DNA from 2 places in the Mesorhizobium sp. Primo-A genome. Region 1 is predicted to be linked to the other one. Evidence: predicted binding sites of a transcription regulator. Region 1 holds the regulator's gene; the other holds the start of a gene.
What was found. Region 1 encodes LexA, which represses DNA repair genes until DNA is damaged. Its sites were predicted from a motif close to TGTTCNNNNTGTGTTCNG; they were not measured.
Positions count from the first base shown of each region.

Region 2: a site for LexA is predicted at 1,628-1,645, ahead of EOC83_RS25070 (metallopeptidase family protein). Genes of this name have one in related genera too.

Region 1 covers NZ_RZTG01000003.1:179,848-184,803, reverse strand. Annotated here, with positions in the region: gene gltX (glutamate--tRNA ligase) at 1-528, opposite strand, end outside; gene EOC83_RS06320 (ComEC/Rec2 family competence protein) at 631-3,093, shown strand; gene lexA (transcriptional repressor LexA) at 3,087-3,827, opposite strand; gene kynU (kynureninase) at 4,238-4,956, opposite strand, start outside.
Region 2 covers NZ_RZTG01000014.1:110,284-115,239, forward strand. Annotated here, with positions in the region: gene EOC83_RS25060 (CoA ester lyase) at 1-618, shown strand, start outside; gene EOC83_RS25065 (DUF1737 domain-containing protein) at 670-876, shown strand; gene EOC83_RS25070 (metallopeptidase family protein) at 1,064-1,486, opposite strand; gene EOC83_RS25075 (hypothetical protein) at 1,669-2,691, shown strand; gene EOC83_RS25080 (DUF6504 family protein) at 2,633-4,111, shown strand; gene EOC83_RS25085 (error-prone DNA polymerase) at 4,108-4,956, shown strand, end outside.

The sequences.
Region 1 (4,956 bases):
CAGGATGATGAAGTCATCGAGATCCTTGTTAGGAAAGCGCACGTCGCCCTGGACCCGGTCATGGACGACGGTCTCGCCTTCGGTCGGCGCCTTGATGCGGATGGCGCCCTTGGCACCTGCGGGTGCCTCTGAGGGGTCGCGGTCGCGCCAGCGGCCATCGTAGCGGGGTGGCAGCCCCTTGGCTCTGGCGGCCTCGCGCATGGCCTCCAGTTCGGCTGGCGTGGCGTAGCAATAATAGGCCTTGCCGATGCGCACGAGCTCCTCGGCCACCTCGCGGTGGCGGGGCGCACGCTCGAACTGCGACACCGGCTCGCCGTCCCAGCTCAGGCCAAGCCAGGAAAGCCCGTCGAGGATGGCAGCCGTCGCGGCTTCATTGGAGCGTTCGCGATCGGTGTCCTCGATGCGCAGCAGCATCGTGCCGCCGGTGTGCTTTGCATACAGCCAGTTGAACAGCGCCGTGCGCGCGCCGCCTATGTGCAAATAGCCGGTGGGCGAGGGGGCAAAACGGGTGACGACCTTGTCGGACATGGAACTCTCGGAAACCATCTGAAGCGGGGTGCGGTCGCGCGGACTTTCGCGCTTTGCGCGTTCATGTAGCATAGGGTGTCGAGGGCGCAAGGGGCAGACCCGATGGCTGGACGAGGCTGGGGCTCGGATCAGGGCGAGGACGCTGCCATTGGCGTCAGCGAACGGTCCCTGTTTGCGCCTCTGCCAGCCTCATTGCCGCCGCCGTCGCCCCTCGTGCCGGATTCCGGCAAGCTGCCCTTGCAAACGGGTATCGCCGCCTCTGTTCCTGTTGCCGGAACCGGCAGGATCGTGCGCGTGCGCCGGCAGATCGGCCTGATATCACTGCCACGCCTGCGCCACAGCGTGAACATGGCGGCGAGCCTGGAACTCGACCGGGGCGTGGCCTTCCTGCTGGTACCGGTCTGCCTTGCGATCGGAGCGATCGGCTATTTTTCGCTGACGGCTGAACCCGACTTTGCGAGACCTGTCGCGGTTGTCATCCTGACGGGGATCTGTGCGCTGGTCTCGCGCTCATGGCCAAAGACCCATCTGTGTTTCATGGCGGCACTTTTGTGCGCCCTAGGGCTGCTTGCTGCCAAGGTCGAGACGTGGCGTGCGGGCACACAAATGTTGGGCTCGGAAATCTCGACGCAGGTGACCGGCCGCGTCGTCTCGCTCGACCGTATGGAAACTGGCCGTATCCGGCTGACCATCGACGTAACATCGACCGCAAGACCGAAACTGCGCTATGCGCCGGAACGGGTACGGCTTTCGGCACGCAAGATCCCGGCTGACGTGACCGCAGGCTCTCTCATCACTGGATATGCCAAGCTTTTGCCGCCGACCGGGCCGGTGCGACCGGACAGCTATGATTTCTCCTTCGACAGCTATTTTGCCGGCATTGGCGGCAGCGGGTTCTTTCTCGGCAATCCCAAGCTTGTCGTCAGCGATGATGGCGACATGCCGCTGTCGGCCCGAATTTCCTCCAGCGTGGAAAATGCCCGTGAAGGCATCGCCGACCATATCAGGGCGAGCGTCGGCGGCGCCGAAGGCGAGATCGCCGCGGCGCTGATCGTCGGCGTGCGCGCCGGCATTCCCGACGACATCAATGAGGCGATGCGACGTACCGGCATCTACCACATCATCTCCATTTCGGGACTGCATATGGCTCTGGTCGCCGGCACCATCATGGGGTTGCTGCGCGGCGCCTTCGCCTTGTTTCCCGATTTTTCCGCGCGTCGCCCGGTCAAGAAGTATGCCGCTGCCGCCGCACTGTTCTCGATCGCAGCCTACCTCGTCATCTCAGGTATCGTCGTCGCCGCCGAACGCAGCTTCATCATGCTGGCAGTGATGCTGATTGCAGTTCTGTTCGATCGAGCAGCACTCACCATGCGCAATCTGGCGATCTCGGCGATCGCCGTCATCGTGGTGTCGCCGCATGAGGTGGTCGGCCCGAGTTTTCAGATGTCGTTCGCCGCGACCGCGGCTCTGGTCGGCGCCTATGCCGGCTGGGCGGATCACCGCGCGGGAAAAGCAAGAACGCCGCCGCCGAAGCGATCCTTGCCCGGGTTCCTGACACGAAAATTCCTGCTGGCGGCAATCGGTCTGGCCATGACCTCGATCATCGCCGGCAGCGCCACGACGCTGTTTGCCATCTGGCATTTTCAGCGTGTGTCGCCGCTCAGCCTGTTCGCCAATCTCGCGGTTATGCCGATCGTCACCGTCGTCATGTTCCTGGCCGTCGCCAGCGCGCTGCTGATGCCTTTCGGATTGGATTGGCCAGGTCTCTACCTGATGGGCAAGGGCCTGACGATGATGATCGCCATATCGGGCTGGATCTCCGAGCGTTCGCCTGTCGATGGGGTCGGGCTGATTTCGCAACAGTCGGTCCTGCTGGTGGCCATTGCCCTGGTCATCGCGACGATGGCGACGACATGGCTGCGGCTCGCGGCTCTGCCATTCGCGTTGGCAGGCTTGCTGACCGTCTCGGATACGCGCACGCCCGATGTGCTGATCTCGGAAGACGCCCGGCTGGTGGCGTTGCCGATCGGTGGCGGTGAGCTTGCCGTCAGCCGGCAACGGCCGAACGAATTCACCGTCGACAACTGGAAACGCGCGCTGACATCGGAAACCATCGTCGTTCCGGAAGTGTTCGACAACAGCGATGGGCAATTCGACGTCGCGGATGCCGTTGAGCTACCGCCGGGATCGCCGTTCTATTGCTCCTCAGGCGTTTGCGTGGCCAGGCACATGTCCGGTGCGATCATTGCCTATGTCGAGGACCGCAAGGACACCTGGAAAGCCTGCGGCTTCGCCGAACTGATCGTCGTCAACGACGCCACCGCCTATGACGCCTGTCACAACCCGCTGGTTCTCGTCATCACCAAGCGGCAACTGGCTCGCAAAGGCAGTGCCGCGGTCTTCTTCGATCGCCAATCGGCGACCACGCCGGCGACGATCAGCTTCGCGGTGGACAGCCCATATCGGCCCTGGCACACGCAACGCAGATACTCTCGCGAGGCGAGGGGGCTGGCACCCTTCAAGAAACCCGAGAAGCCAGTGGTCAACCCACAGCCGTCTCAGTAGCGACGGATCAGGCCGACGAGCTTGCCTTGCACCTTGACCCTGTCCGGCCCGAAAATCCGTGTCTCATAGGCTGGATTGGCGGCTTCGAGGGCAATCGAGGCGCCCTTGCGGCGGAACCGCTTCAGCGTCGCTTCCTCTTCATCGACCAGCGCCACGATGATCTCGCCGGGGCTGGCCGTGTCGGCGTTACGGATGATAACGGTGTCGCCGTCGAAGATGCCGGCCTCGATCATCGAATCGCCCTTGACCTCCAGCGCATAGTGCGCGCCGCCCATGATCATGTCCGGCGGCACCGAAATCGAATGCGTCTGATGCTGGATGGCATCGATCGGCACGCCGGCGGCGATGCGACCCATGACCGGGATCGAAACGGCAGAGACCGCATCGTCGTCATTGCCGGGCGAAGGCATCCGCGAAGGCGCCGGCTTGATCTGCCGGCCAAGAGCACCACCCTGACCAAGACTGCCCTGGATGACGCTTGGCGAAAACTTCTTTGCCGCATTGAGGCCTGGCGCGATGGAGTCCGGCAGCCGCAGCACTTCCAGCGCGCGGGCCCGATTGGGCAGCCGGCGGATAAAGCCGCGCTCCTCAAGGGCCGTGATCAGCCGATGAATCCCGGATTTGGAGGCAAGGTCGAGCGCCTCCTTCATCTCGTCGAAGGATGGCGGAATGCCGCTCTCCTTCAGGCGTTCATGGATGAACATCAGCAGTTCATGTTGCTTGCGTGTCAGCATGGCGGCCCCCAGGTTCCCTGAAACCAGAATCGAAAAACAAACCCAGAACAAACACTATCTGTTCCAGTTGTGTTCTGCAACCGTTTAAAGTTTAATGAATTTGTTAAGGCTGCTGAAATTATTTGGCGCTTGCCAGCGGGTTACGATCGACGGGCGCCACCTTCGGCAATGCGCCTGCTCACATTGAAATTGTTATGGTTAATGACCTGTGGCTTATCCCCTACCAAAGCTTGGCATTATCTGTCGATCGACCTCGACAAGGGGCGATTGCAACCTTCGGGACGTTCGTTGGCCGTGAACGAAACGGAGCCAAAACGCCAACGTCAGTTGGGCATTTTGGCTGGAAATTCAGCTCTCCGTCATTTGCCAGGCAGTGAGGGCAGCGACGGCGGATCGCCGGGATCGGTGCGTCAGGTAACGGCTTCCTTGACGGCGAAACGCTGGTCCTTCCATGCTCCCGTGCGCAGAATGTCTTCCAGAACCTCAACCGCCAGCCACACATCCTTGTAGCTGACATAGAGCGGCGTGAAGCCGAAACGGATGGTCGACGGTGCGCGGAAGTCACCGATCACCCCGCGCTCGATCAGCGCCCGCATGATTTGATAGCCGTGGTCGTGAAGGAACGACACCTGGCTGCCGCGCCTGGTCGCGTCGCGGGTGGTCTCCAGCGTGAGACCGTAGGCGCCGCACTTGGCTTCGACGAGCTGGATGAACAGTTCTGTCTGCGCGACGCTCTTCTTTCGCAATGCCGCCATGTCGACGTCGCTCCAGATGGCAAGCGCGCCTTTGAGCGCCCGCATCGACAGGACCGGTTGCGTACCGCACAGAAAACGGCGGATGCCGGTGCCGGCAACATAACCCCGTTCGAAGGCAAAGGGCCGCGCATGGCCCCACCAGCCGCTGAGCGGCTGGCTGATATCGCCGTGGTGGCGCTGCGCGGCATAGATGAAGGCCGGCGCGCCCGGACCGCCGTTGAGGTACTTGTACGTGCAGCCGACAGCGAAATCGGCATTTGCCTGATCGAGCTCGACGGGCAGGGCGCCGGCGGTGTGGCAGAGATCCCAGACGATCAGCGCTCCGGCCGTATGAGCCCTGCGCGTCAGCGCCGCCATGTCGCGCAGTTCACCCG
Region 2 (4,956 bases), on a different contig from region 1:
AGCTGCGAACCCGACGGCATCCTTCTGCCCAAGGTCGACACGCCGCGCGACCTGCTCGCGGCCGGCGACGTGCTCGACGATAATTTCGCTCCCCACAGCGTGAAACTATGGGCGATGATCGAGACGCCCAAGGCGCTGCTCAACATCGGCGCCATCGCCGAACTTGGCCGCGATCCGGCCTCGCGGCTCAATTGTTTCGTTGCCGGAACGAATGATCTGGTCAAGGAGACCGGCATTCTGGCGACGCCTGACAGGCGCTACCTCGTGCCATGGCTGATGCAGATGGTGCTGGCCGCACGCGCCGGCGGCATCGACATGCTCGACGGCGTCTCCAACGATTTTCGCGACCTCGACGCTTTCGCCCATGAATGCGCGGAAGCCGCGGCCATGGGGTTCGACGGCAAGAGCCTCATCCACCCGGCCCAGATCGAAGCCGCCAACCGCGCCTTCGTGCCGTCCACGGAAGCGGTGGCCGAGGCACGCTCGGTGAAGGAAGCCTTCGCGCTCGCCGAGAATGCCGGCAAGGGCGTGATCGCGCTGAACGGCAGGATGGTCGAGCGGCTGCATCTGGCGAAGGCCGAAAAACTGCTGGCGAAGGCAGCCGCCATCGGGTCATAAATGCTCGATGGATGCGAGCGGGCTACAGCTACTCACGACAGGAATTGAACAATGAAACTCTACCGCTTTCTGTCCGCTCCGGACGATGCCAGCTTCTGCCACAAGGTGACAGCGGCGCTGAACAAGGGCTGGCATCTGTTCGGCTCGCCGACCTATGCCTACGACAAGAAGGCCAAAGCGATGCGTTGCGGCCAGGCCGTGGTCAAGGATATCGACGGTCAGGAATACGGGCCCGATACCAAGCTGAGTGACTGGTAGATTTGAAAAGCTCCGACGCAGGGTGTGTTGAGATTCAGGTCAGGCCGAGTCGAAAATGGTGGTTTCCGAGAACCGGAGCGGAGCGTACTTTTGGGTACGTGAGCACCGTTCTACCGCGACGCGGTAGAGCGGGGAAGCGCAGGAAGCCATCATTTGCAGGCCGGCATCACCTGAATATCAGCGCACCCTACTCCGCCGCCTCTTCGATCTTCTCCATATCATCGTCCGACAGGCCGAAATGGTGGCCGATCTCGTGGATCAGCACGTGGGTGACGATGTCGCCCAGCGTCTCTTCGTTCTCGGACCAGTAATCGAGGATGGCGCGGCGGTAGAGCGTGATGCGGTTCGGGCCTTCCCCGGTCTGCGGGTTCCAGCGCTCGGCGATGCCGCGTCCCTCGAACAGGCCGAGCAGGTCGAATGGCGTTTCCAGCGACAGATCGTCCATGATTTCGTCGGTCGGGAATTCGGCGATCTGGATGACGATCTCGCCGGTCAGCTTGCGAAAATCCTCCGGCAGATGGGCGTACGCCTCCAGCGCCAGGAACTCCATTTCGTCCATCGAGGGCGAGAGTTCGTCGTGCCAGGTGCGGGTCTTGTAGATGCGGGCCATGCTTTATCCTTTGATCCCGGCATATAGGCTTTCGCACCGGAATCGGCAAATGAACGGGCCGATGCGCCTGCGCCATCCCTGCAGAGAGGAATAAATTCCCCATGACTCTGCTTGACTCTTGGGATGCGCTCTGGAATCTATAGGAACATAACAGGAACAATTGTGAGTGGAAGCTGACCGTCATGGCGATGACCGCCGTGGCGCGGGAGACTGTTTTTGCCCTGCGCCGCCAGATCGCGAAAATCGAGGGAACGCTGCCCGAGCGCTTGGCTGCGCCGGCAGCCGCACCCTTTGATGCTGACGTCAACACTGATCTCACAATCGTCCGGCGTGGCATTGCCGCGGCGTTGCCGGATGCGTTCCTGCCTATCGGCGTCGGGCGCCTCGATGCCGCCCTGAGCGGCGGGCTGCCGAAGGCCGCCCTGAGCGAAATCCATGGGCTTGAAACCCGCGATGCCGGGGCCGTCGCCGGCTTCGCTTTGTCGCTCACCAGCCTGATCCTCAAGCAAACGCCGGGGCTGCCGGTGCTGTGGATCGGCACATCGGAGATTTTTCGCGAGGCCGGCTTTCCCTATGCCAGGGGGCTTCACGCCTCGTTCGGCATCGAGCCGGAGCAATTGCTGTTTTCCGAGGCGCCAAGGCTCGTCGATGCGCTGTGGGTCGCCGAGGAGGCGGCCCGGATGACGGCGCTCGCCGCCGTCATCCTGGAAATCCGCGGCAATCCGCAGCGGCTTGACCTGACCGCGACACGCCGGCTGCATGCAAGGGCGCAAGCGGCCGGCCGGCCGGTGTTCCTGCTGCGGCAGGCGGCTGGGCCCGAACCGACGGCGGCACCCGTCCGCCTCATCGTCGCCTCGGCGCCGGCGGTGCCGCGCGACACCATCGCCGGGCCGCTGGCCGGCTCGATCGGCCGCCCGGCCTTCACCCTCACCATCGGCAAGAGCCGCACGGCCCTGCCTGGACAATTCACACTGGAGTGGAACCCCGATGAACGCGCATTCGACGAAAGAGCGGGCGAGGCAAGAGACCGGGCAAAGAATCCTGTCCCTGTGGTTTCCCTATCTGGCGGCGGAAAGGATCCTGCGCCAGCGTCTGGGGCGGTCCTGGCGTTCCCGGTCGTCGGATCACCCATCTCACCCGCCGCTCGTGATCAGCCATCGCGACCGCAACGCACAGCGCATCTCGGCCCTCGACGAGCGGGCTGAGGCGCTGCACCTGAAGCGCGACATGGGCATCGCCGATGCGCGCGCCATGCATCCGTCGATCGACGTCGTCGAGGCCGATCCGGAAGCCGATCGCCGCCTGCTCGAAGGCCTCGCCGACTGGTGCGACCGCTACACCCCGCTGGTGGCGCTGGACGGGGCAGACGGCCTGTTTCTCGACGTCACCGGCTGCACCCATCTGTTCGGCGGCGAGCGCGCCATGCTGGACGACATCCTGTCGCGCTTCTTCCATCAGGGTTTCGATGTCCGCGCCGGGCTTGCCGCGACGCCGGGTGCGGCCTGGGCGGCGGCACGCTTTTGCGGCGACCGCATCGTTGTGTCAGGCGAGGAGGAGGCGCTGCTGGCGCCCCTGCCGCTGGCCGCGCTGCGCATAGAACCTTCGACCCGCACCAGCCTGGAAAGTGTGGGCCTGCGCACGGCGGGCGCCGTCATGGCGGCACCGCGCGCGCCGCTCGCCCGCCGCTTCGGCGCCCTGCTGCTCCTGCGCCTCGACCAGGCGCTTGGCCGGCTCGACGAGGCGGTGTCGCCGCGCCTGCCCGTCGCGCCGCTTTCGGTCGAACGCCACCTCGCCGAACCCGTCACCCTGACCGAGGACATCGAACGGCTGGTGGGCATGCTGGCGGCGACCTTGAAGACCGACCTCGAGCGCCGCGGCGAGGGCGCCCGGACGCTGGCGCTGCTGCTCTTTCGCGTCGACGGCGCCGTCAGCCGCATCGCGCTCGGTACCTCGCGGCCGATGCGCGAACCCATGCTGATCCAGAAACTGTTCCATGAAAGGCTGGCCGCGCTCGAACAGGATATCGATGCCGGCTATGGTTTCGATCTGGTGCGGCTCTCGGTGTTGGCATCAGCCACCTTCGACATGCAGCAGGCCGATCTTGCCGGCGAGGTGACCGACGACGGCGCCGATATCGCGCTGTTCGCCGACCGCATCCGCGCCCGGCTCGGCGATGGCGCGGTTCTCCGGGCAGTCGCGGTCGAAAGCCATCTGCCGGAGCGTGCCGTCGCCACCATCCCCTTCACCGACGCGCCGTGCCGGACCACGCCGCCGAAGAAGCCGGACAGGCTGCAGGCACCAAAAACCATATTTCCGCCGGAACGACCGATCCGGCTGTTCCGCTCGCCCGAACCCATCGATGTGCCGGCCACCGAAATGCCGGAAGGACCGCCGCTGAACTTCCGCTGGCGGCGCGCGCTCTACCGGGTCAAGCGCGCCGAAGGGCCGGAACGCATCGCCGCCGAATGGTGGCGGGAAGCGCCAAGCGACGAGGCGGCATCGACGCGCGACTATTTCCGCATCGAGGATGCCGACGGCCGCCGCTACTGGCTCTACCGGCAAGGCCTCTACGGCGGCGCCTCGCAAGTCCCGCCGCGCTGGTTCCTGCATGGAGTCTTCGCATGAACGCGCTGACCGTCATTCCCTATGCCGAGTTCGGCATCCAGTCGAATTTCTCCTTCCTGCGCGGCGCCTCCAAGCCGGAGGAGCTGGTGGTCGCGGCCAAGCTCCTGGGCTTCTCGGCGATCGGACTTGCCGATCGCAACACGGTGGCCGGCGTGGTGCGCGCCTGGCAGCAGGCCAAGGTCGAAAAACTCTCCTATCACCCCGGCTGCCGGCTGGTTTTTGACGACGGCACGCCGGACATCCTCGCCTATCCCCAGGACCGCAAGGGCTGGGGGCACCTCTGCCGCATGCTGACGCAAGCCAATCTGCGCGACGAGAACGAAAAAGGCGCCACCCTTCTCCAGCGCGGCGACCTGCTCGAATGGGGTGACCTGATGTCGCTGGCGGTCCTGCCCGGTCTGTCGACGGGGGCGCAAGACAGTCTTGCCTTGCTTGGTGAGCTCAAGGGCCGTTTCGGCAGGAACCTGCGGCTTGGCGTTTCGCCCGACTACGCCGGCAATGACCGTTTCCGCATCGAGCAGGCGGCAGCACTTGCCGAGAGCGCCGGCATTCCGCTGATGGCGACCAACGACGTTCTTTATCACACCGCCGAACGGCGCCCGTTGCAGGACGTGCTGACCGCGATCCGCCTCAACACGCCCGTTGCCGAGGTCGGGCTACAACTGGCCGCCAATGCCGAGCGCCATCTGAAGCCGCCGATGGAGATGGGCCGCCTGTTCCGCCGGCACCCGCAGGCGCTGGCCGAGACGCTGCGATTTGCGCAAGAGCTGACTTTTTCGCTCGGCGACCTCCAGTACAACTACCCCGACGAGCCGACGGAATCGGGTCTTGGTCCACAGGCTGAG